DNA from 4 places in the Burkholderia sp. YHN3-13 genome. Region 2 is predicted to be linked to each of the others. Evidence: predicted binding sites of a transcription regulator. Region 2 holds the regulator's gene; each other region holds the start of a gene.
What was found. The regulator FliA, encoded in region 2, starts transcription of late flagellar genes. The targets are predictions, from matches to a motif close to CTAAAGTTTNNNNNNNNNNNGCCGNTA.
Positions count from the first base shown of each region.

Region 1: the regulator FliA is predicted to act here: its motif matches at 1,643-1,669, upstream of fliS (flagellar export chaperone FliS).
Region 3: the regulator FliA is predicted to act here: its motif matches at 6,458-6,484, upstream of flgK (flagellar hook-associated protein FlgK).
Region 4: the regulator FliA is predicted to act here: its motif matches at 1,402-1,428, upstream of flgM (flagellar biosynthesis anti-sigma factor FlgM).

Region 1 is NZ_JBVVNQ010000006.1:304,643-312,513, forward strand. Features, by position in the region: gene fliK (flagellar hook-length control protein FliK) at 1-703, opposite strand, end outside; gene AC0KUR_RS17140 (flagellar protein FliT) at 805-1,137, opposite strand; gene fliS (flagellar export chaperone FliS) at 1,134-1,568, opposite strand; gene fliE (flagellar hook-basal body complex protein FliE) at 1,729-2,073, opposite strand; gene fliF (flagellar basal-body MS-ring/collar protein FliF) at 2,322-4,085, shown strand; gene fliG (flagellar motor switch protein FliG) at 4,075-5,070, shown strand; gene fliH (flagellar assembly protein FliH) at 5,063-5,746, shown strand; gene fliI (flagellar protein export ATPase FliI) at 5,779-7,284, shown strand; gene fliJ (flagellar export protein FliJ) at 7,290-7,748, shown strand; gene AC0KUR_RS17180 (flagellar hook-length control protein FliK) at 7,780-7,871, shown strand, end outside.
Region 2 is NZ_JBVVNQ010000018.1:78,902-86,772, forward strand. Features, by position in the region: gene flhB (flagellar biosynthesis protein FlhB) at 1-930, shown strand, start outside; gene flhA (flagellar biosynthesis protein FlhA) at 1,007-3,109, shown strand; gene flhF (flagellar biosynthesis protein FlhF) at 3,106-4,890, shown strand; gene AC0KUR_RS30235 (nucleotide-binding protein) at 4,883-5,701, shown strand; gene AC0KUR_RS30240 (RNA polymerase sigma factor FliA) at 5,724-6,458, shown strand; S-adenosyl-L-homocysteine riboswitch at 6,560-6,684, shown strand; gene ahcY (adenosylhomocysteinase) at 6,717-7,871, shown strand, end outside.
Region 3 is NZ_JBVVNQ010000006.1:250,828-258,698, forward strand. Features, by position in the region: gene AC0KUR_RS16875 (chromate transporter) at 1-566, opposite strand, end outside; gene AC0KUR_RS16880 (transcriptional regulator GcvA) at 663-1,547, shown strand; gene AC0KUR_RS16885 (solute carrier family 23 protein) at 1,587-2,894, opposite strand; gene flgL (flagellar hook-associated protein FlgL) at 3,155-4,396, opposite strand; gene flgK (flagellar hook-associated protein FlgK) at 4,419-6,401, opposite strand; gene AC0KUR_RS16900 (flagellar brake protein) at 6,597-7,352, opposite strand; gene flgJ (flagellar assembly peptidoglycan hydrolase FlgJ) at 7,597-7,871, opposite strand, start outside.
Region 4 is NZ_JBVVNQ010000006.1:266,016-273,886, forward strand. Features, by position in the region: gene flgA (flagellar basal body P-ring formation chaperone FlgA) at 125-1,339, shown strand; gene flgM (flagellar biosynthesis anti-sigma factor FlgM) at 1,458-1,787, shown strand; gene AC0KUR_RS16960 (flagella synthesis protein FlgN) at 1,861-2,301, shown strand; gene AC0KUR_RS16965 (SGNH/GDSL hydrolase family protein) at 2,456-3,811, shown strand; gene AC0KUR_RS16970 (M24 family metallopeptidase) at 3,831-5,681, opposite strand; gene AC0KUR_RS16975 (helix-turn-helix domain-containing protein) at 6,096-6,857, shown strand; gene AC0KUR_RS16980 (multifunctional CCA addition/repair protein) at 6,892-7,871, opposite strand, start outside.

The DNA of each region.
Region 1 (7,871 bases), on a different contig from region 2:
CGCCCTGCGCCGGCGTACCCGGCTGCGCGGCCGCCCGCGCGGTCGCAGGCGGCGGCGGACGCTGCGCCAGCAGCTCGTCGAGCACATCGGTCGAGCCGGGCGGCAACGCATCGGGATCGGCCGGCGCGAGTGCGGCCGTCAGGCGCGCCTGCGGCTCGCGCATCAGCGCCGCGAGCGGACGCTGGCCGGCCAGCCACTGCGCCAGATGGGATTCGTAGAAGAGGCCGCTCTCGCTCACGGCCTGCGCGAGCGCCGCGCGCAGCGCGGCGACCGGCAGCGGCGCGGCCGCTTCACGGGCGGCCGCGGCGGACGATGCCGCCGCGGAGGCCGGCGGGGACGGCGCAGCCGGCGCGGATGAAGCCGACGCGGGGGCGGCGGCAACGGGCGCCGGCACGGCCGGATCGGTCAGCAGCACGGCGGGATCGGCCAGCAGCGGCGTGCGGCCGGCAATCGCGGGCGTCGCATCGCCGCCCGCGCGTGAAATCGCGTCGAGCACGCGCCCGACATCGGACAGCGCGGTCTGCGTGGAGGCCGGCGGCGCGGCCGGCGGGCTGCCGGCCGGCGACGACGACGGCGCACCGCTGCCCGGCGTGCCGACCTGCGCGGTCGCGCCGCCGCCGGCGGGTGCCGATACGGTGTCGGTCAGCAGGCTGTCGAGGCGGCTTGCCAGCAGCGCGGCCGCAACGGAGTCGATACCGGTCATGATCGGAGCCTGCTCACCTCAGCCACTTCGTTGCGAATCCGGGCACGGCACGCCGGTGCCATCCGCGGGTACGGCGCGCCGGCCTCTCCCGTCGACGGGCCCTAGCCGCGCGCGCGATAGAGATCGGTCAATACCTGGGTCGAGCGCCGCGCCTCGAACAGCGCGGACAGCCGCGCGACGTCCGGGCTCGCGAGATCGCGGATCGCCGCGTCGTCGGCCAGGATGCGGCGGATCAGGTCAAGCTTGCGGCCGAGATCCGATTCGTCGAGCGCGACGCCCGGATCGGCTTCCTTCAGCCCGTCGACAAGCTGCATGAATTCGGCCTGCAACCCCGGCAGCGCGCTCCAGTCGGCGCCGCGGGCGGCGCACAGCATGCGCCCCGACACGGCGGCGAGCGCCTCGTAACGTGCGAAGTATTCGGCCTTGTGATTCATCGTGATGCTTCCGCTGCCTGTTGCGCGGCCATCCGCGCGACTTCCGGGGCGATGCCCGTCCAAGCTTCCTCGAGCGTCGCGAGCAGCCCGTCGACCTCGACCAGCATCGCGTCGCTCGCCTGCGCGTTCGCGTCGAGCAGGCGCCGGCCGATATACGCATACAGCGCGCCCAGCCGGTCCGCGATCTCGCCGCCCGCGTCGTGGTTCAACGATGCCTGCAGGCCGCTCTCGACGATCCGGATCGCCTTGCCGATCGCGTCGCCGCGCGCGGGCACGTTGCCCTGCTGCAAATGCATGCGCGCCAGCGCGATCGCTTGCCGCGCGCCCTGGTACAGCATCGCGATCAGCCGGTGCGGGGAGGCGCCCATCACCCCCGTCTCGACGCCGACACGCGCGTATGCACTGGCTCCAGCGTGCCCTGGGGAAAACATGCGCTTCTCCTTGTCTTGCCTTGGCTATACGGTCGCCGCCGCCGTGCATCGCACGGCGCGGCCTTCTCCGGAGTTATCGGAAGGGATTTGAAAACCTTTAGGCGCAAGCGGCGGCCGCCGGCTCGGGAAGCCGGCCCGCCGGCCCCGCCCGGCACGCCCGTCACACCGACATCTGCATGATGTCGTTGTAGGCGCTCACGAGCTTGTTGCGGACCTGGAGCCCGAACTGGAAGCCGATGTTGGCTTTCTGCATGTCGACCATCACGTCGTTCAGCGATACGTTCGGCGCGCCGACCTCGAACGCCTTCGCCTCGCCGAGCGCGTGCTGCTGGTCGCCGCTGATCTTGTCGAGCGACGCCTTCATCGCGCTCGCGAACGTGCTGGCCGTCGCCGCGCCCGAGCCGGCAAGCGCCGCCGTCGGGCTCGCGACGCCGCCGGACGCCTGCGCGGCCATCGACTGCATCTGTTGCAACACCGAACCGATTCCGCTGACGTTCGCAGTCATGCTGTCCCCAGACTTAGAGAAGAGACCCGGACGCACCGGGCGTTCCGCCGGCGCCGCACCACGCGCACCATGCCGGATCGCAAAAAAGGATAGCAGCGCGCCGCCTGTCAAAGCCGAGAAAGTACGGGGGAAACCCCGCTCTTTTCGGTCGATCGGAGTGCGCGTCGGATCCCGATAATCGCATCGTGTCATTGTCCGCCCGCTCGTCCGAGCGGGCTCAGTGGTCCCGCTCCGGAGAAACTCGACGCATGGATTCGCAGGCCAACTCGCTGATCAACCCCGACGCCCGCGCGGGCCTCGCCAGCCCGGCGCCCGGCGCCGCCGCGGCCGCCGCGCTGCCGGGCGCGGGCGTCGCCGGCGCTGACTTCGGGCTGGGCGGCTTCGCGGAACGCATTCCCGGCATCTCGCGGATGAAGGGCAACCCGAAGCTGCCGTTCCTGATCGCCGTCGCGTTCGCGATCGCCGCGATCACCGCGCTCGTGCTGTGGAGCCGCGCGCCCGACTACCGCGTGCTGTACAGCAACCTGTCGGACCGCGACGGCGGCGCGATCATTGCCGCGCTCCAGCAGGCAAACGTTCCCTACAAGTTCGCCGACGCCGGCGGCGCGATCCTCGTGCCGTCGAACCAGGTGCACGAAACGCGCCTGAAGCTCGCCGCGATGGGCCTGCCGAAGGGCGGCTCGGTCGGCTTCGAGCTGATGGACAACCAGAAATTCGGCATCAGCCAGTTCGCCGAGCAGATCAATTACCAGCGCGCGCTCGAAGGCGAGCTGCAGCGCACCATCGAATCGATCAACGCCGTGCGCAGCGCGCGCGTGCATCTCGCGATCCCGAAGCCGTCGGTCTTCGTGCGCGACAAGGAAGCGCCGAGCGCGTCCGTGTTCGTCGACCTCTACCCGGGCCGCGTGCTCGACGAGGGACAGGTCCAGGCGATCACGCGGATGGTGTCGTCCGGCGTGCCCGACATGCCCGCGAAGAACGTGACGATCGTCGACCAGGACGGCAACCTGCTGACCCAGACCGCGTCCGCCTCCGGCCTCGACGCGAGCCAGCTCAAGTACGTGCAGCAGGTCGAGCGCAACACGCAGAAGCGCATCGACGCGATCCTCGCGCCGATCTTCGGCGCCGGCAACGCGCGCTCGCAGGTCAGCGCGGACCTCGATTTCTCGAAGGTCGAGCAGACGTCCGAAAGCTACGGCCCGAACGGCAATCCGCAGCAATCGGCGATCCGCAGCCAGCAGACCAGCAGCTCGACCGAACTCGCGCAGGGCGGCGCCTCCGGCGTGCCGGGCGCGCTGTCGAACACGCCGCCGCAGCCGGCGTCCGCGCCGGTGGTCGCCGGCAACGGCCAGAACGCGCCGCAGACGACGCCGGTCAGCGACCGCAAGGACCAGACGACCAACTACGAACTCGACAAGACGATCCGTCACCTCGAGCAGCCGATGGGCAGCGTGAAGCGGCTGTCGGTCGCGGTCGTCGTCAACTACCAGCCGGTCGCCGACGCGAAGGGCCACGTGACGATGCAGCCGCTGCCGCCCGCGAAGCTCGCGCAGGTCGAGCAGCTCGTGAAGGACGCGATGGGCTACGACGAGAAGCGCGGCGACTCGGTGAACGTCGTGAACAGCGCGTTCTCGACCGCGAGCGACCCGTACGCCGACCTGCCGTGGTGGCGCCAGCCCGACATGATCGCGATGGCGAAGGAAGCCGCGAAGTGGCTCGGCATCGCGGTGGCCGCGGCGGCGCTCTACTTCATGTTCGTGCGCCCGGCGATGCGCCGCGCGTTCCCGCCGCCCGAGCCGGCCGCGCCGGCGCTCGCGGCGCCGGAGGATCCGGTCGCGCTCGACGGCCTGCCCGCGCCGGCCAAGACGGAGGAGCCCGACACGATGCTGCTCGGCTTCGAAACCGAGAAGAACCGCTACGAACGCAACCTCGACTACGCGCGCACGATCGCCCGCCAGGATCCGAAGATCGTCGCCACCGTCGTGAAGAACTGGGTGTCCGATGAACGCTGAAGGCTTGACCAAGAGCGCGCTGCTGCTGATGTCGATCGGCGAGGAAGAGGCCGCGCAGGTATTCAAGTTCCTCGCGCCGCGCGAGGTCCAGAAGATCGGCGCCGCGATGGCCGCGCTGAAGAACGTCACGCGCGAGCAGGTCGAGGACGTGCTGCAGGAGTTCGCGAAGGAAGCCGAGCAGCACACCGCGCTGTCGCTCGATTCGAGCGACTACATCCGCTCGGTGCTGACGAAGGCGCTCGGCGAGGACAAGGCCGGCGTACTGATCGACCGCATCCTGCAGGGCAGCGACACGAGCGGCATCGAGGGCCTGAAGTGGATGGACTCGGGCGCCGTGGCCGAACTGATCAAGAACGAGCATCCGCAGATCATCGCGACGATCCTCGTGCACCTCGACCGCGACCAGGCATCGGAGATCGCATCGTGCTTCACCGAGCGGCTGCGTAACGACGTGATGCTGCGGATCGCGACGCTCGACGGCATCCAGCCGGCCGCGCTACGCGAACTCGACGACGTGCTGACGGGCCTGCTGTCCGGCAGCGACAACCTGAAGCGCAGCCCGATGGGCGGCATCCGCACCGCGGCCGAGATCCTGAACTTCATGACGAGCGTGCACGAGGAAGGCGTGCTCGAAAGCGTGCGCCAGTACGACGCCGATCTCGCGCAGAAGATCGTCGACCAGATGTTCGTGTTCGAGAACCTGCTCGACCTCGAGGATCGCGCGATCCAGATGGTGCTCAAGGAAGTCGAGTCGGAAACGCTGATCATCGCGCTGAAGGGCGCGCCGCCCGCCCTGCGCCAGAAGTTCCTCGCGAACATGTCGCAGCGCGCGGCCGAACTGCTCGCCGAGGATCTCGACGCGCGCGGCCCGGTGCGCGTGTCCGAAGTCGAGACACAGCAGCGCCGCATCCTGCAGATCGTGCGCAATCTCGCCGAGAGCGGCCAGATCGTGATCGGCGGCAAGGCGGAAGACGCGTATGTCTGATTCGGCGAGCGATCGCGTGGGCACCCTCACCGCGTACCAGCGGTGGGAGATGGCGTCGTTCGACCCGCCGCCGCCCCCGCCGCCGCCCGACGACGCGGCGGCCGCCGCCGCCGCGCTCGCCAAGGACCTGCAGCGCGTGCGCGACGCCGCGCACGCCGAAGGCCATGCCGCCGGCCACGTCGAAGGCCAGGCGCTCGGCTATCAGGCCGGTTTCGAGCAGGGCCGCGAACAGGGTTTCGAGGCCGGCCAGGCCGACGCGCGCGAACAGGCCGCGCAGCTGGCGGCGCTTGCCGCATCGTTCCGCGAGGCCGTGTCGAACATCGAGCACGATCTCGCGTCCGACATCGCGCAGCTCGCGCTCGACATCGCGCAGCAGGTCGTGCGCCAGCACGTGAAGCATGACCCGGCCGCGCTGGTCGCGGCCGTGCGCGACGTGCTCGCGGCCGAACCCGCGCTGTCCGGCGCGCCGCATCTCGCGGTGAATCCGGCCGACCTGCCCGTCGTCGAAGCCTATCTGCAGGACGATCTCGATACGCTCGGCTGGACCGTGCGCACCGACGCGTCGATCGAGCGCGGCGGCTGCCGCGCGCACGCCGCGACCGGCGAGGTCGACGCGACGCTGCCCACCCGCTGGCAGCGCGTCGCCGCCGCGATCGGCAAGGTGAGCACGTGGTAACGCGGCCGCCCGAGGCCCTCGCGCACGACGGCATGACGCCGCTCGAGCGCGAGCTCGCGCTCGCGTCGTTCGGGCCGGCCGCCGCGCACGATACCGCTCACTCCGCCGCGCCGCACGCGGGCGCCGACGCCGCTGCCGCCGCCCCGCGCGCGCCGCACAATCCGCATCTCGCGCACTGGCGCACGCACCTGAACGGGCTCGCCGCGCGCAGCCACCGCGCGCTGCCGCTGCGGCCCTGCGGGCGCCTCACGCGCGCGGCCGGCCTCGTGCTCGAGGCGATCGGGCTGCGCCTGTCGGTCGGCGCCGAATGCACGATCGAACTGCCGCCCGGCAGCACGCTGCCGCATGCGGAAGCCGAAGTCGTCGGCTTCGCCGGCGACCGCCTGTTCCTGATGCCGACCACCGACGTCGCCGGCGTCCTGCCCGGCGCGCGCGTGTGGCCGCGGGAGGCCGCGCCCGTCGCCGACCCGCTCGCGGGCGCGAAGCGGCTGCCGGTCGGCTGGGAGATGCTCGGGCGCGTCGTCGACGCGTCGGGCCGCCCGCTCGACGGCCTCGGCCCGCTCACCGCGAAAGTCGATGCGCCGCTGTCGGCGCCGTCGATCAATCCGCTCGATCGGGAGCCGATCCACCACGTGCTCGACGTCGGCGTGCGCGCGATCAACGCGCTGCTCACCGTCGGCCGCGGCCAGCGGATGGGCCTGTTCGCGGGCTCGGGCGTCGGCAAGTCGGTACTGCTCGGCACGATGGCGCGCTACACGAGCGCCGAAGTGATCGTGATCGGGCTGATCGGCGAACGCGGCCGCGAAGTGAAGGAATTCATCGAACAGATCCTCGGCGAGGACGGGCTCGCGCGCTCGGTCGTCGTCGCCGCGCCGGCCGACGTGTCGCCGCTGCTGCGGATGCAGGGCGCCGCGTACGCGACCTCGCTCGCCGAGTATTTCCGCGACCAGGGCAAGCACGTGCTGCTGCTGATGGATTCGCTGACGCGCTACGCGATGGCGCAGCGCGAGATCGCGCTGGCGATCGGCGAGCCGCCCGCGACCAAGGGTTATCCGCCGTCGGTGTTCGCGAAGCTGCCCGCGCTCGTCGAGCGCACCGGCAACGGGCCCGAGGGCGGCGGCTCGATCACCGCGTTCTACACGGTGCTGACCGAAGGCGACGACCAGCAGGATCCGATCGCCGATTCGGCGCGCGCGATCCTCGACGGCCACATCGTGCTGTCGCGCGCGCTCGCCGAGGCCGGCCACTATCCGGCGATCGACATCGAGGCGTCGATCAGCCGCGCGATGACGGCGCTGATCGACGAAGGCCATCTCGATCATGTACGGCAGTTCAAGCAGATGCTGTCGCGCTATCAGCGCAATCGCGACCTGATCGCGGTCGGCGCTTACGCACCCGGCCGCGACGCGCAGCTCGACCGCGCGATCGCGCTCTATCCGCGCATCGAGGCATTCCTGCAGCAGGGCTTTCGCGAATGCGCGCCGTTCGCACCGAGCCTCGCCGCGCTCGATGCGCTGTTCGACGCTTACGGAGGCTGATCCCGATGGCTCACGGCTTTCCCCTTCAACTGCTGCTCGACCGTGCGCAGGACGACCTCGACTCGGCCGCGAAGCAGCTCGGCACCGCGCAGCGCGACCGCACCGCGGCCGCCGAACAGCTCGACGCGCTGCTGCGCTACCGCGACGAATATCACGCACGCTTCGCGCAGTCCGCGCAACACGGGATGCCGGCCGGCAACTGGCGCAATTTCCAGGCGTTCATCGACACGCTCGACGCGGCGATCGCGCAGCAGCGCAACGTGCTGGCCGCCGCCGAAGTCCGCATCGACGAAGCGCGCCCGAACTGGCAGCAAAAGAAACGCACCGTCGGCTCGTATGAAATCCTGCAGGCGCGCGGCGTCGCGCAGGCAGCGACGCGCGAGGCCCGGCGCGAACAGCGCGACGCCGACGAACACGCCGCGAAGATCCTGCGCATGCGGGCCGACGCGGCCCGCTCGTCGTAACCGACCACCGCATTCGAACGAGAGAACCGACATGCCTCCCCTGCCCCTGCTCGGCGCGCTGCTCGATACCGCCGGCGCCGCACTCAAGGCCGCCCGCGGCGCGGGTTCATCCGCCGCCGGCAA
Region 2 (7,871 bases):
ACCGCGCTGCTGCCGATCCTCGCGCTCACCGGTCTCGCCGCGCTGCTCGCGCCGATGGCGCTCGGCGGCTGGCTGATCTCGCAGAAGACGTTCGAGCTGAAGTTCGACCGCCTGAACCCGATCTCGGGCCTCGGCCGGATCTTCTCGATCCAGGGGCCGATCCAGCTCGGGATGTCGGTCGCGAAGACGATCGTCGTCGGCGGGATCGGCGGCGTCGCGATCTGGCGCAGCAAGGACGAACTGCTCGGCCTCGCGACGCAGCCGCTCGGCGTCGCGCTCCCCGACGCGCTGCACCTGGTCGCCGTGTGCTGCGGCACGACGGTCGCCGGGATGCTGGTGGTCGCCGCGCTCGATGTGCCTTACCAAATCTGGCAGTACAACAAGAAGTTGCGCATGACGAAGGAAGAAGTGAAGCGCGAGCATCGCGAGAACGAAGGCGATCCGCACGTGAAGGGGCGGATCCGCCAGCAGCAGCGCGCGATCGCGCGCCGCCGGATGATGGCGGCCGTGCCGAAGGCCGACGTGGTCGTCACGAACCCGACGCACTTCGCCGTCGCGCTGCAATACACGGACGGCGAGATGCGCGCGCCGAAGGTCGTCGCGAAGGGCGTGAACCTCGTCGCGGCGCGCATCCGCGAACTCGCGGCCGAACACAACGTGCCGTTGCTCGAGGCGCCGCCGCTCGCGCGTGCGCTGTATCACAACGTCGAACTCGAGCGCGAGATCCCCGGCTCGCTGTACTCGGCCGTCGCCGAGGTGCTCGCGTGGGTCTACCAGCTCAAGCGCTTCCGCTCGGAAGGCGGCGCGTTTCCGGCGGTGCCGGTCGATCTCGACGTGCCGGCCGAACTCGACAAGGGCACGTCGGTCGCCGCCGGCGACGAACGCGAGGAAGCCGAGGACACGCTCGGCCAGCAAGGAGCGTCGCAATGATCCGCCCCCACGCTCACCCGCGCGCGCCGTTCCCCGTAGCGGCTACCGCCCCTGACGCGGCCCGGCCGGAGGCAGCATGAGCACCCCGACCACCGGCCTGTTCGCCAAGCGCCAGAACCCGTTCGCCGGCACGAACCTGCGCGCGCTCGCGGGCCCGATCCTCATCTGCATGATCCTGGGGATGATGATCCTGCCGCTGCCGCCGATGCTGCTGGATCTGCTGTTCACGTTCAACATCGCGCTGTCGGTGATGGTGCTGCTCGTCAGCATGTACACGATGAAGCCGCTCGACTTCGCGGCGTTCCCGAGCGTGCTGCTGTTCTCGACGCTGCTGCGCCTGTCGCTGAACGTCGCGTCGACGCGCGTCGTGCTGCTCGAGGGCCACACCGGGCCGGACGCCGCCGGCCAGGTGATCGAGGCGTTCGGCCACTTCCTCGTCGGCGGCAATTTCGCGGTCGGCATCGTCGTGTTCGTGATCCTGATGATCATCAACTTCATGGTGATCACGAAGGGCGCGGGGCGGATCGCCGAAGTGTCCGCGCGCTTCACGCTCGACGCGATGCCCGGCAAGCAGATGGCGATCGACGCCGATCTGAACGCGGGCCTCATCAACGAGGAACAGGCGCGCAAGCGGCGTCTCGCCGTGTCGCAGGAAGCCGAGTTCTACGGGTCGATGGACGGCGCGTCGAAGTTCGTGCGCGGCGATGCGATCGCCGGCCTGATCATCATGGCGATCAACGTGATCGGCGGGCTGATCGTCGGGATGGTCCAGCACGACATGTCGTTCGCCGCGGCCGGCACGAACTACACGCTGCTGACGATCGGCGACGGCCTCGTCGCGCAGATCCCGTCGCTCGTGATCTCGACTGCAGCCGGCGTGATCGTGTCGCGTGTCGCGACCGACGAGGACATCGGCACGCAGATCACCGGCCAGCTGTTCACGAACCCGCGCGTGCTGACGATCACCGGCGTGATCATCGTGGTCATGGGGCTGATCCCGGGGATGCCGCACTTCGCGTTTCTCGCGCTCGGCGGCGGCGCGATCTGGCTGGCCCGCGCGCTGACCCGGCGCGCGGCGGCCCGCAAGGCGGCCGGCGACGTGACCGACATCGCGCCGCCCGCGGTGCTGCCGTCCGACAGCCACGAGGCAACCTGGGACGACGTGCAGCTGATCGATCCGCTCGGCCTCGAAGTCGGCTACCGGCTGATCCCGCTTGTCGACAAGGGCAGCGACGGCGAGCTGCTCAAGCGCATCAAGAGCATCCGCAAGAAATTCGCGCAGGAGATCGGCTTCCTGCCGCCGGTGATCCATATCCGCGACAACCTCGAGCTGCGGCCGAACGCGTACCGGATCGCGCTGAAGGGCGTCGAGATCGGCGTCGGCGAAGTGTTCCCGGGCCAGTGGCTCGCGATCAACCCGGGCCAGGTGACGGCCGCGCTGCCGGGCGCGGTCACGCAGGATCCCGCGTTCGGGCTGCCGGCCGTGTGGATCGACGTCGCGCTGCGCGAGCAGGCGCAGGTGTACGGCTACACGGTGGTCGACGCGAGCACGGTCGTCGCGACGCACCTGAACCATCTCGTCGTCCAGCACGCGGCCGAACTGCTCGGCCGCCAGGAAGTGCAGGCACTCATCGAGCGCACCGGCAAGGACGCGCCGTCGCTCGTCGAGGACCTCGTGCCGAAGACGATTTCGCTGACGACGCTGCAGAAGGTGCTGCAGAACCTGCTCGAGGAAGGCGTGCCGATCCGCGACATGCGCACGATCCTCGAGGCCGTGTCCGAACACGCGGGCCGCGGCGACGCGTACGAGATCACGGCCGCGGTGCGGCTCTCGCTCGGCCGCGCGATCACGCAGCAGTGGTATCCGGGCGCCGGCGAAATGCAGGTGATGGGCCTCGATGCGAATCTCGAGCGCGTGCTGTCGCAGGCGCTCGCCACCGGCGCGAACCCGGGCCTCGAACCCGGCCTCGCGCACAACCTTCTGACCGGCACGCAGCAAGCGATGCTGCGTCAACAGAATCTCGGGCTGCCGCCCGTGCTGCTCGTGCAGCACGCGCTGCGCGCGATGCTCGCGCGTTTCCTGCGCCGCAGCCTGCCGCAATTGAAAGTGCTGTCGTATGCCGAAGTGCCGGACACACGCACGATCAAGGTCGTTAACGTCATCGGGGGTTCCGCTTGAACATTCGCAAATTCACCGGCGCAACGAGCCGCGACGCACTTCGTCTCGTGCGCGAGGCGCTCGGCGCCGACGCGGTCGTGCTGTCGAACCGCACGCTCGATGACGGCAGCGTCGAAATCGTTGCACTCGCCGATTCGGACCTGGCCGCGGTGACGCCGCCGGCCGCCCGCTCGCGCCTCGCCACGCCGCGCCTGCCGGAATCCGTGCCGGCCGCCGCCGTGCCGGGCATCGTGTCGCGCCCGGGCGCGGTACCGGCGCGCCCGGTCATGAATCCTTATGCCGCCGGCGAAGGCGGGCTGCCGGACGTGTTCTCGTCCGTGTTCGGCGCGAGCGCCGACGCGGAGGAGCCGGACGCGCACGCGTCGGCGCTCGATGCGGATGCGCCGGCCGGCATGCCGCCGGCTGCGGCCTCGCCGCCGATCGCCACGCCCGCCGCCGGCATCGCCGCCGACACCCCGGCCGCCGGCGCGGCCGAACCCGCCCCCTGGCTGGTCGAGCACGCGAAGCGCCTGACGCAGCAGCGCGACGCGCTGATCGCACGCGCGCAGGCGCCGGCCACGCCGCCCGCGAGCGCACCCGCGCCGCAGGCCGCCGCGCGCGCGACGCCGCCCGACTGGGCGCGCGACATCGTGCGCGACGCCGAGCGCCGGATGCCGGCCGCCTCCCGCGCGCCCGACACGGGCGCCGCGCACGCGGCAAAGACGGCCGAGCGCACGCGCCTGTCCGCCGACACGGCCGCCGCGGTGGCCGACGCGGTGAAGTCGCGCATCGAGCGGATCGTCAACGACACGGTGATGCAGGAACTCGGCGAACTGCGCGGGATGATGGAAGAGCAGTTCGACAGCCTGAAGTGGCACGACCGCCAGCGTCGCAGCGCCGTGCACGGCGCGCTGACGAAGCACCTGTTCGCGGCCGGCTTCTCCGCGCAGCTCGTGCGGATGCTGGTCGACAACCTGCCGTCCGGCGACGGCACGCAGACCTTCGAACAGGCCGCCGAATGGGCGCAGTCGGTGCTCGCGTCGAATCTGCCGGTGCTCGACAGCGAGGACGCGCTGATGGAGCGCGGCGGCGTGTTCGCGCTGATGGGGCCGACGGGCGTCGGCAAGACGACCACCACCGCGAAGCTGGCCGCGCGCTGCGTGATGCGCTTCGGCGCGAGCAAGGTCGCGCTGCTGACCACCGACAGCTACCGGATCGGCGGCCACGAGCAGTTGCGCATCTTCGGCAAGATCCTCGGCGTGCCGGTGCACGCGGTGAAGGATGCGGGCGATCTCGCGCTCGCGCTGTCCGAGCTGCGCAACAAGCACATCGTGCTGATCGACACGATCGGCATGAGCCAGCGCGACCGCGCGGTGTCCGACCAGATCGCGATGCTGCACGGCGCGAACGCGCCGGTGCAGCGCCTGCTGCTGCTCAACGCGACGAGCCACGGCGACACGCTCAACGAAGTCGTGCAGGCATACCGCAGCGCGGGCGAGCATCCGCACGCGGCATCCTCCGATCTCGCCGGCTGCATCCTCACGAAACTCGACGAGGCGACCCACCTCGGCGGCGTGCTCGACACGGTGATCCGCTACAAGCTGCCGGTCCACTACGTGTCGACCGGCCAGAAGGTGCCGGAGAACCTGTACGTCGCCTCGACCAAATTCCTGCTGAAGAGCGCGTTCTGTGTGCCGCGCGACGGCTCCCCCTTCGTGCCGCAAGACGAGGACATGCCGACGCTGCTTTCCGCACTGACCGCACGTTCCACCGCCGAGCTGCACGAGGTGCGATTTGGATAAACGGATCATCGACCAGGCCGAAGGGCTGCGGCGCCTGCTGGCCGGGCGCGCGTCGCGCATCGTCGCGGTGACGGGCGGGCCGACGGGGGTGGGCTGCACGTCCGCCATCGTGAATCTGGCGACGGCGCTCGCGTCGCTCGGCAAGGACGTGCTCGTCGTCGACGAACGCGCCGACGTGCATTCGGCCAGCGCGACCCTGGCGGGCGCGTGGCTGCGCGACGGCGAACGCACGCGGGTGGCTGCCGGCTTCGGCCTGTGCGCGGCCGCGCGGCTCGCGCGTGCCGGCTACAGCGACGCGCAGTTGAGCGATTTCATCGACGGCCCGGCCGACATCGTGCTGGTCGACGCGCAGCTCGGCGCCGACGGTTCGTTCTCGGCGCTCGCCCGCGAGGCCCACGACGTGCTGGTCGTCACGCGGGTCGCCGCGCAGGCGATCACCGAGGCGTACGCATGCATGAAGCGGCTGCATTTCGCGCACGCGTTCGCGCAGTTCCGCGTGCTGACCAATCACGTCGGCAGCCACGCGGACGCGAAGACGGCCTTCGACAACCTCGCGGGCGTCGCGAGCCGCTACCTGACCGTGTCGATCGCCGACGCGGGCTGCGTGAGCGCCGATCCGCTCGTCGAGCATGCGCGCGAACTGATGCACGCGGTGGTCGATGCGTTCCCGTCGTCGCCGGCTGCGCGCGACTACCGGCAGATTGCCGCCGACCTGCTGTACTGGCCGATGCGCCCGCGGCCGGGCACGGGGCGCGCGGTCCACGCGGGCGGCAAGCCGTCGTATGAGGCCGGCGCGGCACACGCCGCGTGAGCGCCACCGGAAGGAGAGAGCCATGATGTACAACGCTCAAGGAAAGATGTCCCAGGCCGACGTGCTCGCGCAATATGCGCCGCTCGTGCGTCGCCTCGGGCTGCAGCTCGTCGCGAAGATGCCGGCGAGCGTCGACCTCGACGATCTGATCCAGGCCGGCATGATCGGCCTGATGGACGCGGCCGGCCGCTACAAGGAAGACCAGGGCGCGCAGTTCGAGACCTACGCGACGCAGCGCATCCGCGGCGCGATGCTCGACGAGCTGCGCAGCAACGACTGGCTGCCGCGCAGCCTGCGCAAGACGTCGCGCGAGGTCGAGCACGCGGTGCACCAGGTCGAGCAGCATCTCGGCCGCTCGGCGAGCGAGACCGAGATCGCCGAGCACCTGAAGATGCCGCTCGACGAATACCAGGGGATGCTGCAGGACCTGCACGGCAGCCAGCTCATCTACTACGAGGATTTCGACCGCGCGGCCGACGACGAGCCGTTTCTCGACCGCTATCGCGTCGATCACGCCGATCCGCTGTCGGCGCTGCTCGACGAGCACCTGCGCGAGGCGCTCGTCGAGGCGATCGAGCGGCTGCCGGAGCGCGAGAAGCTGCTGATGTCGCTGTACTACGAACGGGGTCTGAATCTGCGCGAGATCGGCGCGGTGCTCGAGGTGAGCGAGTCGCGCGTGTGCCAGCTGCACAGCCAGGCCGTCGCGCGCCTGCGCGCGCGGCTGCGCGAACAGGCCTGGGTCGGCGCGGAGTCCTGACCCTGTCAGGGCGGCCACGCGCGCCGACGCCGCGCGCTTGTGCCGTGCTTGCGTCGCCGTGCTCGCGCATTTTGCGCGCCGATTTGCTACAATCCCCTCCGTTTTCCGAGGAGCGTTGCGACGGACCGTCCGTGTCCGCCAGGCTCGGAAGGCTTCACCAAGCAGCCGTGCGGCGCGTTCAGCGATCGTCGCGCCGGCCCCGCTTCCTGAACGGCGCTCACGTCACCAATCTAGAACTTTTTTAGAAAGGAGGGCGTGATGAACGCCATTATCGATTCCAAGGCTTCCCACGATTACGTCGTCGCCGACATGGCACTGGCCGGCTGGGGCCGCAAGGAACTCAACGTCGCCGAGACCGAAATGCCGGGCCTCGTGCAGATCCGCGACGAATACAAGGCGCAGCAGCCGCTGAAGGGCGCGCGCATCGCCGGTTCGCTGCACATGACGATCCAGACGGGCGTGCTGATCGAGACGCTGAAGGCGCTCGGCGCGGACGTCCGCTGGGCCTCGTGCAACATCTTCTCGACGCAGGATCACGCCGCGGCCGCGATCGTCGAAGCCGGCACGCCGGTGTTCGCGTTCAAGGGCGAGTCGCTCGACGAATACTGGGAGTTCTCGCACCGCATCTTCGAATGGCCGAACGGCGAATTCGCGAACATGATCCTGGACGACGGCGGCGACGCAACGCTGCTGCTGATCCTCGGCGCGAAGGCCGAGAAGGACCGTTCGGTGATCGCGAAGCCGACCAACGAGGAAGAAGTCGCGTTGTACAAGTCGATCGCGAAGCACCTCGACATCGATGCGACCTGGTACTCGAAGCGCCTCGCGCACATCAAGGGCGTGACCGAGGAAACCACGACCGGCGTGCACCGCCTGTACCAGATGGAAAAGGACGGCCGCCTGCCGTTCCCGGCGTTCAACGTGAACGATTCGGTCACGAAGTCGAAGTTCGACAACCTGTACGGCTGCCGCGAATCGCTGGTCGACGGCATCAAGCGCGCGACCGACGTGATGATCGCGGGCAAGGTCGCGGTCGTCGCGGGCTACGGCGACGTGGGCAAGGGCTGCGCGCAGTCGCTGCGCGGCCTGGGCGCGACCGTGTGGGTCACCGAAATCGATCCGATCTGCGCGCTGCAGGCGGCGATGGAAGGCTACCGCGTCGTGACGATGGAATACGCGGCCGACAAGGCCGACATCTTCGTGACGGCGACCGGCAACTACCACGTGATCAACCACGATCACATGAAGGCGATGCGCCACAACGCGATCGTCTGCAACATCGGCCACTTCGACTCGGAAATCGACGTCGCGTCGACGCGCCAGTACCAGTGGGAAAACATCAAGCCGCAGGTCGACCACATCATCTTCCCGGACGGCAAGCGCGTGATCCTGCTGGCGGAAGGCCGCCTCGTG
Region 3 (7,871 bases), on a different contig from region 2:
TCGCGGCGGCGCGACGCGAGCCACACGCTGACGGGCGTCAGCACGAGCATCGTGGTCAGCAGCGGCAGGCGCACCACCGCGATCGCGACGAACGCCAGCGCCGCGATCGCGGCCGCCGTGCGCGGCGCCCGCAGCAGCGGCTTCGCGACCTTCACGGCCATCGCGACGAGCAGCCCGGCGGCCGCGGCCGCGAGCCCCGCGAACAGGTGCTGCACGTGCGGATCGTTCTGCGTCTTCGCGTACAGCACGCCGAGCGCGACGACGACGAGCGTCGGGCCCGCGATCAGCCCGAGAATGCCGGCGAACGCGCCGGCAACGCCGCGAAAGCGCATGCCGACCGCGACCGACAGGTTGATCACGTTGCCGCCCGGCAGGAACTGGCACAGGCCGAGCAGATCGGTGAATTCGTCGGCGGAGAGCCACTTGCGCTCGTCGACGATGGTGCGCCGCGCGAACGGCAACGCGCCGCCGAACGACATCAGGCCGAGCGACAGGAAACCGGTGAACAGCTCGGCGAGGCCGACGCGGCGGGGCGTCGCGGCGGACGGCGGGGAAACGGATTGCATGGTGCTCCTCACTAAACGGTGAACCGAGGTTACCGCCGTTCCGGAGGATGGCAAAACGATTTTATCGGTGCGCCCTTGTGATCTAGAATCACAAGCATGGCACGCGATCTCCCGCCCTTTTCCGCGCTTCGGGCCTTTGAAGCCGCGGCACGACATGAAAGCTTCAGCGCCGCCGGCGACGAGCTGCATGTGACCCATGGTGCCATCAGCCGGCAGATCGCCGGATTCGAGGCGTGGCTCGGCAAGCCGGTGTTCCACCGCCACGGCAAGCGCGTGAAGCTCACCGACGAAGGCCGCCGCTACCTGGACACCGTGCGGGCGGCGTTCGACAGCATCGCGCACGCGACCGAGCAGTTGCGCCATACCGGCGCGGCGCGCGTGCTGCGCATCAACGCGCTGCCGACCTTCGCGATGAAATGGCTGCTGCCGCGCCTGTCGCGGTTCCAGCGCGACGTGCCGAACGTCGAGCTGAAGCTGTCGACGTCGAATGCGCCGCTCGACACGCTGAACGGCTTCGATGTCGCGATCCGCCGCGGCCCCGGCCACTGGCCGACCTGCACGAGCGGCCACTTCCTCGACGAAAGCGTGATCCCGGTCTGCAGCCCGGCGCTGCTCAGGCGCGCGCCGATTACCCGCGCGGACGATCTCGCGCGGCACGTGCTGCTGCATTCGGATACGCGGCCGGAAGGCTGGCGCGACTGGTTCGCGGCGGCCGGCGTGACGATGAAGGGGCGCAAGCGGCAGTCGTTCGACCACTTCTACCTGGCGCTGCAGGCCGCCGTCGACGGGCTCGGCGTCGCGCTCGGCCCGCTGCCGCTGATCGACGACGAGCTCGCGAGCGGACGGCTCGTGATGCCGCTGGCCGGGCCGCGCATCGCGACGCGCAGCTACTGGTGGATCACGCCGCACGCGCCGGCCGACGATCCGCTCGTCGCGCAGTTCTGCGCGTGGCTGCAGGCGCAGTCGAATACCGGCGCGTGAAGGCGCGCCGGCGGGCGGCAGCGCGCCGCCCGTCCCCGGTCAGACCACCGGGCCCGGTTCCTTTTCCTTGCGCAGGATCGCATACAGGATGATCGCGCCGAACGTCGCGGTGCCGATCCCGCCGAGGCCGAAGCCGCCGAACTTCAGCGAGAAGTCGCCGGCGCCGAGCACGAGCGTGACGGCCGCGACGATCAGGTTGCGGTTGTCGGAAAAGTCGACCTTGTTGACGACCCAGATCCGCGCGCCCGTCACCGCGATCAGCCCGAACACGACGATCGACACGCCGCCGAGCACGGGGCCCGGGATCGTCTGGATCACCGCGCCGAATTTCGGCGAGAAGCCGAGCCCGATCGCGATCAGGGCGGCGAGCGCGAACACCAGCGTCGAGTAGATCCGCGTGACGGCCATCACGCCGATGTTCTCCGCGTACGTCGTGACGCCCGTGCCGCCGACGCTGCCCGACACGATCGTCGCGAGGCCGTCGCCGATGAACGCGCGGCCGACGTAGCGGTCGAGGTTGTGCCCCGTCATCGCGCTGACGGCCTTGATGTGGCCGAGGTTCTCGGCGACGAGGATCACCGCGATCGGCGCGAGCATCAGCATCGCGTGCGGGTCGAACACCGGGGCGCGGAAGGCCGGCACGCCGAACCACGCGGCCTGCCCGACGATCGAGAAGTCGATCGGCTTGCCGAGGCCCATCCCGTTGGTCGCGATCGCATGGATCGCGTAGGCAATCGCGAGCCCGACGAGGATCAGCAGGCGCTGCATCATCCCGCGCGCGAACACCGCGACGCCGCCGACGCACAGCACCGTGACGAGCGCCATCACCGAATCGAAGGTCGACGCCGAGACGCCCTTGACCGCGATCGGCGCGAGGTTCAGCCCGATCACCGCGACCACCGCGCCGGTCACGACCGGCGGCATCAGCGTCTCGATCCAGCGCGTGCCGATCGCCTGCACCAGCGCGCCAAGCGCGACGTAGACGACGCCGCACGCGACGATCCCGCCGAGCGCGACCGGAATGTTCGGGTTCGGGCCGCTGCCGCCGTAGCCCGTCACCGCGATCACGAGGCCGATGAACGCGAAGCTCGAGCCGAGGTAGCTCGGCACGCGGCCGCCGACCAGCACGAAGAACAGCAGCGTGCCGATGCCCGACATGAAGATGCACAGATTCGGGTCGAAGCCCATCAGCAGCGGCGCGAGCACGGTCGAGCCGAACATCGCGACCACGTGCTGCACGCCCATCGCGATCATCTGCGGCCACGCCAGGCGTTCGTCGGGGCCGACCACGCGCGATGCCGCGCCGGTCGATTGGACCCGCCAGCGCGGGAAGTAGGAATCGGACATGGGGAAAGGGCTCCTGTCGGTCGCCGGCTGCCTGGGATGCGCCGGTCTGGAATCTGGCGCGAGTTTACGGAGCGGAGATGGGGCTGGCAAGCGCGCCGGCACGCGCGGCTGATGGGCGTGTGACGTAGTGTCCCGCCCGCGCGGACCGGTGCGCGGCCGCGCGGCCCGGCGAAGCGGCCGCCCGCGCGGGGCACGCGGGCGGCGGAGGGCGCCGGCGCGGACGTAAGCGTGCGCTCACATCGCCGCCGGCGCGCGGTGCATCAGGGGTTGATGTACTGGAACAGCGACATGTTCTGCAGTTGCACGTAGGCCTTCTGCGCGCCGGTCAGCGCGTTCTGCACCTGCAGGTACTGGCTGATCGTCGTGACCATGTTGGTGCTGGTCAGGTCCGACAGGTTGCTGGTCGTCTGCAGCGACGCCGTCTGGTTGACGGCCTGCATCGCCTTGACTTCCTGCTCGCGGCCGCCGACCGATGCCTGGATCGTCGTGACGTTGCGCATCGTGTTGCCGAGCTTGGTCGAGCCGGTCATCAGCGCATTCTTCAGCGCCGCGCCCGCCACCGCATTCGCCGTCACGGGCGTCTTCAGCGCCGAGATCATCGCGTCGAGCGTCGAGAACACGTCGGAGCCGCCGCTCGCCTGCGGCGCGGGCGAGACCGCGAACGTGTCGCCGGCGGCCGGCGTGCCCGATACGGCCACCGTCATCCCGCCGCCGAGCGAGATCGCCGAGCCCGCCGAATAGGCCTGCGCCGGCGTGGTGGTCGGCGGGCTGGCCGAATTGTCGGTCACCGTGTAGGTCGGCGCGGCGGCCGTGCCGCCGAACGTGATCGAGAACTGATGGCCGTTCGTCGCGATCGACGGATTCGTCACCGTGACCGCGCCGATCGTGCCGGTGCCCGTGTTGCCCGCGCCGGCCGACGGCACCGGCGAGCTGCCGATCGCCGGCACCGACATGAAGACGGCCGCGCCCGTGTCGCCCTGCGCCACGGTGCTCGAATCGGCGATCTGTACCTGGCGCGTCCCCGTGTCGCCGACATAGGTGACGCTGCCGCTCGGCGTCGTCGAAAACGGCGCCGCCGAATTCTTCGTACCGGCGAACAGGTAGTTGCCCGCGCCGTCGTTGGTGTTCGCGAGCGTCATCAACTGGTCGCGGTAACCCTGCAGCTGCGTCGCGAGCGCCGAGCGGTCGCTGTCGGACAACGAACCGTCGCCGGCGCGCACGAGCAGCGTCTGCGCGCTCGTCAGCACGCTGCTCACGCTCTGCAGCGTCTGGTCCTCGGCCTGCAGCGACGCGAGCGCGGTGTTCTGGTTGGTCGCGTACTGCGACAGCGTCGCCGACGTCATCGACAGCTGCACGGCCTGCGCCGCGCCGGCCGGGTTGTCGGCCGCCGTCTGCAGGCTCACGCCGCTCGAGATCTGCTGATACAGCTGCGCGAGCTGGGCCTGCTGGTCGTTCATTTGGGAAACGTTCAGCTGGAAGAACTGGGCGCTGGAAATCCGCATCGCTTCTATTCCTCGAATCCGGTCAGTTGAACAGGCCGAGCACGGTCTGGAACAGCGTCGCCGCCGTCTGGATCACCTTCGCGTTCGCCTGGTAGAGCTGCTGATACTGCATCAGGTTGGCCGCTTCCTCGTTCTGGTTCACGCCCGACACCGACTGCTGCGCCTCGGTGATCTGGCCGATCAGCCCGGTCTGCGCGGCGCTCGACGATTTCAGCTGGGTCGTCGTGTTGCCAATGCCGTTCACGTAGCTCGCATACGCGCCCGTGAGTGTCGTCGTGCCGTTGCCGAGCGCCTTCGCGTTGACCAGCTTCGACAGCGCGAGCGCGTTGGAGCCGTCGCTGGTGCCGCCCGCGTACGGCCCGATCGTGAACGAGTCGCCGGTCGCCGGTGCGCCGGACAGCGTGACGCTCACGCCGTTGAGCGCGCCCGCGGCCGTCCCCGACATCGTCAGCGTCGCGCCGGCCGCCGGGTCGTACGGGACGGTGTCCGTCGGGTTGTTGATCGTGACCGACGTCGGCGGCGTGGTGCCGATCGTCACCGTGGTGCCGACCGGGAAGCCCGTCAGCGTCTTCGCCGTCGCGTCGTAGGTCAGCTTGGTCGTCGGCACCTGGTAGCCCGCGGTCACGCCGCCGAGCGTGATCTTGCCGGTGCCGGTGTTGGTGCTCGCCGCCGACGTGACGGCCGGCGACGCGGCCGCGATCGCCGACGCGCTCGTCGTCGCGAGGCCGAAGCCGTTCAACGCGCCGCGCGTCGGCAGCACGGTGAACTTGTCGCCGGCGTTCATCGCGCCGGACGGGGTCGAGAAATTCAGCCCGCCGAGCGAGACCGGCATCGGCCCCGCCTTCTGGTCGACCACCGCGCCGCTCGCGCGGTCGGTCAGCGTGTAGTTCGTACCGTCGAACGAGAGCGTGTAGTCGCTCGTCGTCGGCTGCGACGCGTTCGCGAACGACACGGACAACGACGCGTTGCCGGTATTGCCCTGGTTCGAGTACACGGTCGGCGACGGCATCGTGAACAGGTTGCCGCCCGGGTTGCCCGACAGGTCGATGCCGAGCGCGTTCTGCGCGTTGACCTGCGCGGCGAAGCTGGTCGCGATCGCGCCGAGCTGGGCCTGCGCGGGATCGAGCGTCTGGCTGCGGAACGCGAGCAGGCCGCCGAGCGTGCCGCCCGACAGCGACGAATCGGGCAGCGCCTGGTTCGGCCCCTGCGGGTTCGCGCCGGCGATCCCCTGCGACACGACGGTCAGCTCGCTCGGATCGGACGACGACGTGACGGCCGCGAGCTGGTAGCTCTTGTCGGCGACGACGAGCGGCTGGCCGCCCGCCAGGAACACGCTGTAGCCGCTGTCGTTGCGCACGACCTGGATGCCGGCGAGGCCCGACAGGTTCGACACCGCGAGGTCGCGCTGGTCCATCAGCTGGTTCGGCGGCTGCCCCTGGCTGCTCGCCGCCGCGATCTGCTGGTTCAGCTGCGCGATCTGCGCGGTGTACGAGTTGATCTGCGACACGGTGCTGGTGAGCTGCGTGTTCACGCTCTGGCGCAGCGCGTCGTACTGCTGGCCGGCCGCGTTGATCTGGTTGGCCAGCGTCTGCGCGTTGCTGATCGCGGTCTGGCGCACCGACGGGTCGGACGCGTTGTTCGCGACGTTCTGCAGCCCGGTGAAGTAGCTCGTGATCCCGGTCGAGATCCCCGCCGTCGGGCTGCCGATGTAGTTGTTCAGCTGCGCGACGAGCGTGTACCACGTCGACAGCGCGCCGCCCTGCGTCTGCGCGGTGTTCAGCTGGTCGCTCAGGTACTGGCTGTACTGGCGCTGCACGGTGACGGTGCTCACGCCTTGCGGCATGTAGCCGCTGCCCGTGTACTGGCCGCTCGTTTCGGCATAGACCGGCCGCTCGACCGAATAGCCGGGCGTCGCGGCGTTGCTGATGTTGTTGCCGGTCGTCGTGAGGCCCCAGAGCGCGGCATTCAGGCCGCTGACGCCGAGGTTCATGAGTGTGTTGGACATGCGCGATCCTGATGAGCCGGCCGCGCTGCGGCCGCCGGGTTGCGTGACTCCCGGTATAACGGCCGCCGATCGAAAAAATTGAGGAAAAAATGCACGCGCGACGCGCGCGTGCGCGTCGCCGGTCGAAGCGTCCGGCGGGCAGGGCCGGCGGCGGGTCGCGGGGCGCGCCGGGCAAGGCCGGCGGCCGCGGGCGCGTCAGGCCCGCGCGAGCGAGCGGCGCTTCATTTCGAGCTGCGTGATCAGCCGCTGCAGCGTGTTTTCCGCGCTACCCGGCAGCGACATGTAGCGAAAGCCGAGCTGGTAGCGCCGCGACCCGTTCGGCATCTGCGTCGAGCGCTGCGACACCAGCTGCAGGTCGAGCGACAGCTTGCCGTGGCCGGTCAGCTCGAGCTCGACGTCCGGCAGCAGCGTGCCGACCTCGAGCGCCTCGACGCGTTCGTCGGCCGTGCGCAGCCCCACGCCGCCGAGCGACAGGTTATGCACCTCGAACAGGAAGCTCTCGCCGTCCGGCAGCTTGCCGCGGCACAGGAACGGATCGACGATCGGCGCGTCGACGCGGAAATATTCGCGGCGCTGGATGCAGACCAGCACGTCGGGGAAATCGGCGACGAACGCGGGCAGCCCCTCGAAGCGCGTCTCGCGCGGCGTGCCCGTGGTGAATTCGACGCGCACGCCCTCCGGCGAAGCCGCGAACGTGCAATGCGACGCGCCGAGGATGCCGGCGTTCTGCTCGGACAGCGCACCCCAGTCGAACGTGAACGTCCGCGCACCGACATCGACCTCGAGCAGGCGCGTGACGAGCTGGCCGCCCGGGTACTGGACGGTCAGGAAATCGCCGCGGTTCACGAGGTTGCGCAGCTGCACGCCGATTTCCAGCGGATTGCGGCGGGCATAGTCGGGCCCGGAGTGGCCTGCATCCAGGCTGGGGTCCGTCGACGTTTCGATATTCATGGCTAGCCGGTCTTTCTTGTCATGAGCGCCCGGACAACCGGTGCGCAGTAAAACCGGGCCAGATCACGAGCCCGGTCACAGGTCTCTCACACTTAGCGGCAGTGCTGACCGAAAGTTTAGATCGAATTGGCGAATTTTTTCGCGCAAACGTTGAAACCGCGCGCGGCGAGTTGCCGGGCGCGGTCCGAAAGGGGCGAGCGGAGGGCGGCGGGCGCCCGTTTCCGGCGCAACCGGGCGCGGGCCGTCAGCCGATCTGCTGCATGATCGAGATCAGCTTTTTCGCGTAGTTCGGGTCGGTCGCGTAACCGGCCTTCTGCATCCCGTGCGCGAAGCCTTCGACGCTGCGACTCGCGCTGAGCACGCCCGAGTAGCGCGGGTTGTTCTTCAGCAGGTTCGCGTAGTCGGTCATCGCGTGCTCGTACGAGTCGTACGCCCGGAACTTCGCGACCACGCGGCGCGGCGTGCCGTTCACGTATTCGGTCGTCAGCGCCGACACCGTGCGGCCCGTCCAGCTCTTGT
Region 4 (7,871 bases), on a different contig from region 2:
GGTAGGCGTCGGACGCAACCGGCAATCGGGCGAATAACGCGGCAAAGGCCCCCTCTATTCATCGTTTGCGCGACGGCCCGGCTCCCTAGAATGCAACTCGGATCAACGGATCGAGGACACGGCGATGACGGACAGCGCACTTCGCGGCAGGAACGGGCGGCTCACGCGCGTCCGGCGTGCGTGCGTGCTCGCCGCGGCGCTGTGGATCGCCGCACCGGCCGTGCACGCGGAAGACGGGATGATCGTGATTCCCGGCCGCGGCGAGACGGCGGAAGCCGCGCTCGCGCACGCCAACGCGGCGAACGGCGGCCAGTTCGGCGGGCCAACGGGAATGGCCTCGGGTGCGGGCATCGCGCCGGAAGCGGGCCGCGCGGTTTCGGGTGCGGGTGCCGCGGCCGGCTACGCGGCGCAACCGGCCGGCGCGATGGTCGTGACGACCGTCCCGCCGCCGGCGCCCGCGCCCGTTCGTGCAGCCGCCCATGCGAACGCCGGCTACGGCGCGCAGCCGCGCGCCGCCGACCCGACCGCGATCGCGACGGTCGTCGCCGGCACGGCCGAATCCGCGTCGAATCCCGTGCGGCCGGCGCCCGCGCCGGCAGCCGTCGCCCGTTTCGCAGCGGCCCGCGCCGCGTCAGCCGCACCGGCGCCGCGCGCGGCAGCGGCTTCCGCGCCTCCGGCCCCGGCCGCCGCCGCGACGCAGCCCGCGACGCCGCCCGGCCAGCAGGATCCCGAGACGATCCGCCGCGCGGCCCTCGCGTTCCTGCAGCAGCAGATCGCCGGCCTGCCCGGCAAGACCACCGCGACGGTCACGACCGCGTTTCCGCGCGGGCTCGCCGCGTGCACGACGCTCGAGCCGTTCCTGCCGACCGGCGCGCGCCTGTGGGGCCGCACGACGGTCGGCGTGCGCTGCGCGGGCGAGCGGCCGTGGACCGTCTACCTGCAGGCGAAGGTCGCCGTGCAGGCCACCTATTACGTCGCCGCGCGCCAGATCGCGCCCGGCGAGCCGCTCTCCGCGGCCGACCTGGTCGCCCGCGACGGCGACCTGACGGTCATGCCGCTCGCGGTGATCACCGATCCCGCGCAGGCGATCGGCGCGACCGCGCTCGCGCGCATCTCGGCCGGCCTGCCGCTGCGGCAGGACATGCTGAAGAGCGCGGCGTCGGTATCCGCCGGCCAGACGGTGCGGGTCGTCGCGGCCGGGCCCGGCTTCACGATTTCGGCCGAAGGCAGCGTGCTCGCGAACGCGGCGCCGGGCCAGTCGGTGCGGGTGCGGATGGCGGCGGGCCAGATCGTCACGGCGATCGTCAAGGACGCCGGCACCGTGGAAATTCCGCTATAGGGACGGATCGAACGGCAAGAGTGTAAAGAATTGTTTATTCGGAGCATTTCGGGCTCGCGATGCTAAAGTTCGGGCCGACCCGGCCGTTATCTGGGTCAAACCGTACAGGAAACCCATCGTGAAGATCGATTCCACTCCGAACCCGAGCCCCCTGGCGCCGACCGGCAACGGCGCGTCCCGTGCGCAATCCGGCACGGCCCAGTCGTCCGCGCCGGCGGCCGACGCCGGATCGACCGGCGGCGACACGAGCGTGAACCTGTCGGGTCTGTCCGGCCAGCTGCGCTCGGTATCCGCGTCGGGCGACGCCGATATCGACACGGGCTTGGTCCAGTCGATCAAGGACGCGCTGAACAACGGCACGTTGACGATCGACGCGAGCAAGATTGCCGACGGCGTATTGAACACCGCCCGCGAGCTGCTGCAGCAGCAGCGCCCGCAGAGTAACTAAGCCGGCCCAGGCCGGTTCCACCGGTTTGCCGGCGCGCGCCCACCGCGCGCACCGGCGCGACGAGCATGACGCGATGAGAGAAGAGCTGCTGGCCACGGTCAACGACGAACACGCGACGGTCGAAGCGTTCGCGTCCCTGCTCGTCTACGAGGAAAAGGCGCTGACGACGGCCGAGCCGCTCGAGATGCTGCCCGGCATCGTCGAAAGGAAAAGCGCGCTGATCGACCGGCTCGCGCAGCTCGAACGCACGCGCGACACGCAGCTTTCCGCGCTCGGTTTTCCGGCCGGCAAGAAGGGCATGGACCAGGCCGCCGAGCGCGATGCGCGCCTCGCGGGCCGCTGGCAGTTGCTGCAGCAGGCCGCCGAACGCGCGCGCCAGGCCAATGCGAACAACGGAATGCTGATCCGCATCCGGATGGACTACAACGAGCGCGCGCTCGCGGTGCTGCGCTCGGCGCCCGCACCCACCGGCGTCTACGGCCCGGACGGGCGCGTCTCGGCGCTGGCCCGCTGACCGGCCGCCGCCGCCGCACTCACCGCCTCTCGCCGCCGTTCGCGGCCACTCACGATTCGACAGACCGGGCCCGAGCCCGGCACCCACGGTCCCTTCCGATACACGGCCGCGCAACCGCGCCGCCGTCCCGTCACAACAATCAGAAGAGGGCCGCATGCCGTATTTCCGTATTCCGTTGTTTTCCCGTATCGTCGCCGTTTCCGCTGCCGCGGCGCTGGGCGCCGCGCTGACGCTCCCCGCCGCGCGCGCCGCCGGCCCCGCGCCGCTGCCCACGCCGACGGGCGACATGTCGTTGTCGCCGGCCGGCCCCGACGTCGCGCCGCCGGCCGCGTCGGGCACGCCCGGCGCGACGGCGCGCGCCGCGCGCCGCGGGTCCGACACCTACACGTACCTGCGCTGCTGGTACCGGATCGACGCGGATCCGCTGAAGCCGGCCGCGACCTACGAATGGGCGCGCGACCCGGCCGGCGGCGACTGGTATCGCGTGCCCGGCTACTGGTGGGCCGACGGCGTCACGCAGTGGAAGAACATGTTCTACAGCACGACGCCGCAGGACACGCTCGCCGACGTGTGCCGCAAGACGCTGGCCGCGAAAGGCATCCAGGCCGGCCTCACGCAGGCGGTCGCGGCCAACAACGCGCTGTCGTTCAACTACACGGTGTGGACCCTCGACGACGCGCGGCAGGATGCGCGCGTCAACAAGCTGATCGTGTTCGGCGACAGCCTGTCCGACACCCAGAACATGTTCAACGCGAGCCAGTGGAAGCTGCCGAACGGCACGAGCTGGCATGCGGGGCGCTTCAGCAACGGCCCGGTGTGGGCCGAATATCTCGCCAACGCGCTGCGGCTGCCGTTCTACAACTGGGCGATCGGCGGCGCGGCGACCGACCAGCACCTCGTCGTGCCGGGCCTCGTGCAGCAGATCGACTCGTGGCGCGAATACATGGATCGCGCGCCGGACTACCGGCCCGCCAACACGCTGTTCGCGGTGTTCGCGGGCGGCAACGATCTCGTGAACTACGGGCGCTCGCCCGAGCAGGCGGCGAATGCGGTGCGCGACAGCCTCGAGCGGCTCGCCGCGGCCGGCGCGACGCGGATCATGCTCGTCACGCTGCCGGACGTGTCGCGCGCGCCGGTGTTCGCGACCCGCGCCGACACGGCGAGCGTCGCCGCGCAGGTCAGGGACTACAACCGGCGGCTCGTCGACGCGGCCGCCGCGCTGCGCGATCGCTACGGCGCGGCGCTGCGGCTCGAGGTGTTCGACGCCTATGCGCCGTTCGACGACCTGCTGAGCCACCCGGCCCGGTACGGCTTCGACGACGCGACGCGCGCGTGCCTCGACATCCCGAAACCGTCGTCGCTCACCTACCTGGGCGCGCAGACGCCGCGGGCGGACTGCCGCGACCCGGCGCGCTTCGTGTTCTGGGACACGCTGCACCCGACGACGCGCACGCATGCGTGGCTCGCCGAGCGGATCGCGCCGTTCGTGCGCGCGCGCCTGCTGAACTGACCGCCGCGGGCGGCGGTGCCTACAGCAGCGGACACGCGGTGACCTGCGTGCCGCGCTCCACGCACAGCCGCTCGTAGTCGCGCAGGTACGCGCGCTCGCCGTCGTCGAGCAGGTCGAGATCGATCAGGTCCCAGTCGTAGCCGACCGTCACGATGTTCTCGAACGTCACGGTATCCGGCTGCGTGTCGTCGGGCCGGATGATCACGATGTTCTCGATCCGCACGCCGCCCTTGCCCGCCAGGTAGATGCCCGGCTCGACCGAAATCACCGCATTCGGCACCAGCCCGTACTTCGCGCCGGGCGCGAACCGCACGCCGCCCTCGTGCACGTGAATCCCGACGCCATGCCCGGTGCCGTGGCCGAAATCGTGGCCGTGGTCGCGGCACACCTGCCGCACGAGCGCATCGACGTCGGCGCCCGTCGCCGTGCTCGGGAAGCGCGCGACGAGCCCCTTGATGCAGGCCTTCAGCGCGACGGTGTAGATCTCGCGCTGCCACGGCTGCGCCACCGTATCCGGACGCGTGCGGCGCAGCACGACGCGCGTGCAGTCCGTCGCGAAGCCAGCTTCGTAGTAAGCGCCGCTGTCGAGCAGCACGAGCTCGCCTTCCGTCAGCTCGACGCCGGCGCTCGCCGCCGTGTAGTGCGCGAACGCGCTGTTCGCGCCGTTCGCCGCGATCGACGGAAACGTCAGCGCGACGGCCGAACGCGCGCCGTACGCGTCGTTGATCGTGCGCGCCAGGTCGTATTCGGTGTGGCGGGCGCCCGGCTCGCCGGTCTTCGCCCAGCGCATCGTCTCGGCGATCGCCGCGGAGCTGCGCGCGAATGCGTCGCGGAAGCGCTCGAGCACCGCCGGCGTCTTGCTCGCCCGCATCGCCTCGACCGGGTTGAAATCGGCATGCCGCGCGTGCGGCCACACGCGGCTCACCGCGTCGACGAGCGCGCAATTCACCGATTCGAAGCCGTAGCACACGTGCTCGACCGCGAACCGCGCGAGAAAGCGCTCGAGCGCCGCGACATCGCGGCGGATCACGTGCAGCGCCGGATACGAATCGAGCGCGACCGGGCAGCGATCGCAGCCTTCCGGCAGGAACAGCACGACCTGGCCGCCGACCGCGAACAGGAAACCGAGGTGCGACGACGCATTCGGGATGTGATAACCGCGGCTGTTCAGCAGATACGCGAGATCGTCCGACGCGCACGAGAAGAACGCGGTCTTGCCGTCGGCCGCGCCGGTGTGCGCGGCGAGCCGGCGGTTCAGCGTGTCGAGGTTCTGCGCGACGCTCAGGCCCGTCATCGATTCCGGCACCTCGAAGATCGGCCGCTCGACGATCCAGCCCGGCAGCGCGATCGCGCGGTCGATCTCGCGATCGGCGAGGCCCGTCCAGTCGAGCGACGCGGCCTGCGTCTGCGCGAGCAGCCGGTCGCGCTGCGCGACGCTGATCCGCAGCGCGTCGTAGCCGACCCGCGCGAGCCGGCTCGCATGCGCGACCAGCCAGTCGGCCATCGCCTGCCAGATCGTCACGTTCATCCCGAGCTTCTCGATATGCACGCGCGCCGGATCGCACTGCTGCTCGGCCTGCAGGTGATACCGGCCATCGACGAACAGCACGAACGGCGGCACGCCGAGCGCCTGCGCGGTGGCCGCGCTCAGGAAGATCCCGCAGCCGGCCGACCCGTCGAAGCCCGACAGCGCGTAGCGCGGATTGTTGCTGCGCGGCAGGTATTCGGTCACGTATTCGTCCTGCGACGTGACGACCACCGCGTCGAGGCGCGCGGCGTCGAGCAGGCGCGACAGGCCGGCCTGCGTGTCGGCGACGGACGCGTCGTACGGAGGCAGGCCGGAGAAGCTGTATTTCAGTCGATCGATCATCGTGTGCCCGTTATTCATTGTTGTCGGCGGCCGGCGGCGTGACGCGGCATGGTGATGCCTGAAGCGACACGCCGCCCTGACGCGGATCACGCACGGCCCGGCGCGCAGCCGGGCCGCGGTGCCGTTCCGGCAGCAGACCCTCGGGGAATTTTTGTCTCACTTAACTTTGTTTGATGCGCGACAGAATCTAGAGCACGCTGAAATTGAGGTCAAGCTAAAATTTTCGTAGGACTAAAATCGGCACGACGGCTGCGGATCCCGGCACAGCGCCAGATCGCCCGGCGACACCGCGCGGTACAATGCGCCGGCATCGCCGTCCCGGCGGCCGTGCTTCGTGCGATGCGCGGAAAGCAAGTCCCGGCGACTGCACCGCCTCTCCGCTCGCCTGCCGACTCGTTGCCACGAAAGAGATTCATGGATTCAGACATCATGCGTATCGGCCTGCGCATTCGCCGCCTGCGCCGGGAAGCGAAGAAGACGCTGCTGGAGGTCGCGACCGAGGCGAAGCTGTCGGTCGGGTTCCTGTCGCAGGTCGAGCGGCATCTCACCGGCATCTCGCTGTCTTCGCTCGTCAACGTCGCCAAGGCGCTCGACGTCCCGCTCGGCGCGCTGATCGACCAGCCGCGCCAGGCGCAGCCCGATTCGCACGAAGGCAGCCGCCAGCCGTACGCGCTCGACGCCACGTCGCAGTGGTACGAGCGGCTCTCCACCACCTTCGACGGCAGCCAGGTCAACGCGCTCAAGGTGCGGATGATGGAAGGCTACCGCTCGGAATGGGTGTCGCACGGCGGCGACGAGTTCGTGTACGTGCTGGCCGGCCGCATCTGCTACACGATCGGCAAGAAGGTTTACCCGCTGGCGCCCGGCGATTCGCTGCACTTCGATGCGCGCAAGCGGCATCGGGTCGCGAACGTCGGCGACGGGCCGGCCGAGCTGATCGCGGTCGGCACGCTCCCGCTGTTCGACGACCGGTGTGCCGAACTGGTGTCGGCGACGATGGACATCAGGCAGCCGGCGGCGGGTAAGCCGCGCGTGACCCGACGCGGCGATCGCGGCGCCGATGCGGCACGGCCGGCCAAGGCCGGTACGGCAGACCCGCAGGCTTCGGCGAAGCCGCGCGCGGCCCCCGGCAAACGCGCGGCGGCCGCCACCCCGGCGCGCAAGAAGAAGTCGTAGCGGCCGCGGGCGCGCGCCGCCCGGTTCGCCGCCCTTATTCGCCGATCTCGAGCGCTTGCGCGACGGCCTGGATCCGCGCGCGATGCACGGCATCCTTGATCTTCTCCGCGTCGTTGCCGATGCCGCGCGCGATCGCGCCGGCATCGACGCTGCGCGCCGCCGCGAGCGCGACACGCAACCGCTCGGCCTGCGGATACGGCTGCGTCTCGAGCCCGAGCCGCCCGCGCGCATCCGATTCGCACGCCTGCAGCATCTCGGCGAAACGCGCGGGCTTGCGCAGCGCATCGCTGCGCTCGAACAGCCGCACCAGCGCGGCCGCGCCCATCTCCATCACGCGATGCAGGTTGCCGTGCTCGCGCGCGACCACCAGCGCGAGATCGCGGCACTCGTTCGGCACGCGCAGCCGCTCGCACAACGGCTTGAGCAGGTCGACGCTGCGGCCTTCGTGGCCGACGTGGCGCGGCAGCACGTCGGCGGGCGTCGTCGCCTTGCCGAGATCGTGCGTGAGCGCCGCGAAGCGCACCGGCAGCGAATAGCGCTGCTTCGCCGCATAGTCGACCACCATCATCACGTGCACGCCGGTATCGACTTCCGGGTGGTAGTCGGCGCGCTGCGGCACGCCCCACAGCGCGTCGACCTCGGGCAGGATGCGCACGAGCGCGCCGCACTCGCGCAGCACCGCGAACATCCGCGACGGCTTCGCTTCCATCAGCCCGCGCGCGATTTCCTGCCATACGCGTTCGGGCACGAGTGCGTCGACCTCCCCCGCGTCGACCATCCGGCGCATCAGCGCGAGCGTTTCGTCCGCCACCGTGAAATCCGCGAACCGTGCGGCAAAGCGCGCAATGCGCAGGATCCGCACCGGATCCTCGACGAATGCGTCGCTCACGTGCCGGAACACGCGCGCCCGCAGGTCGGCCTGCCCGTCGAACGGATCGATCACGGGCCCGACCAGCCCGCCTTCCGGGCTCACCTCGCGCGCCATCGCGTTGATCGTCAGGTCGCGCCGCGCGA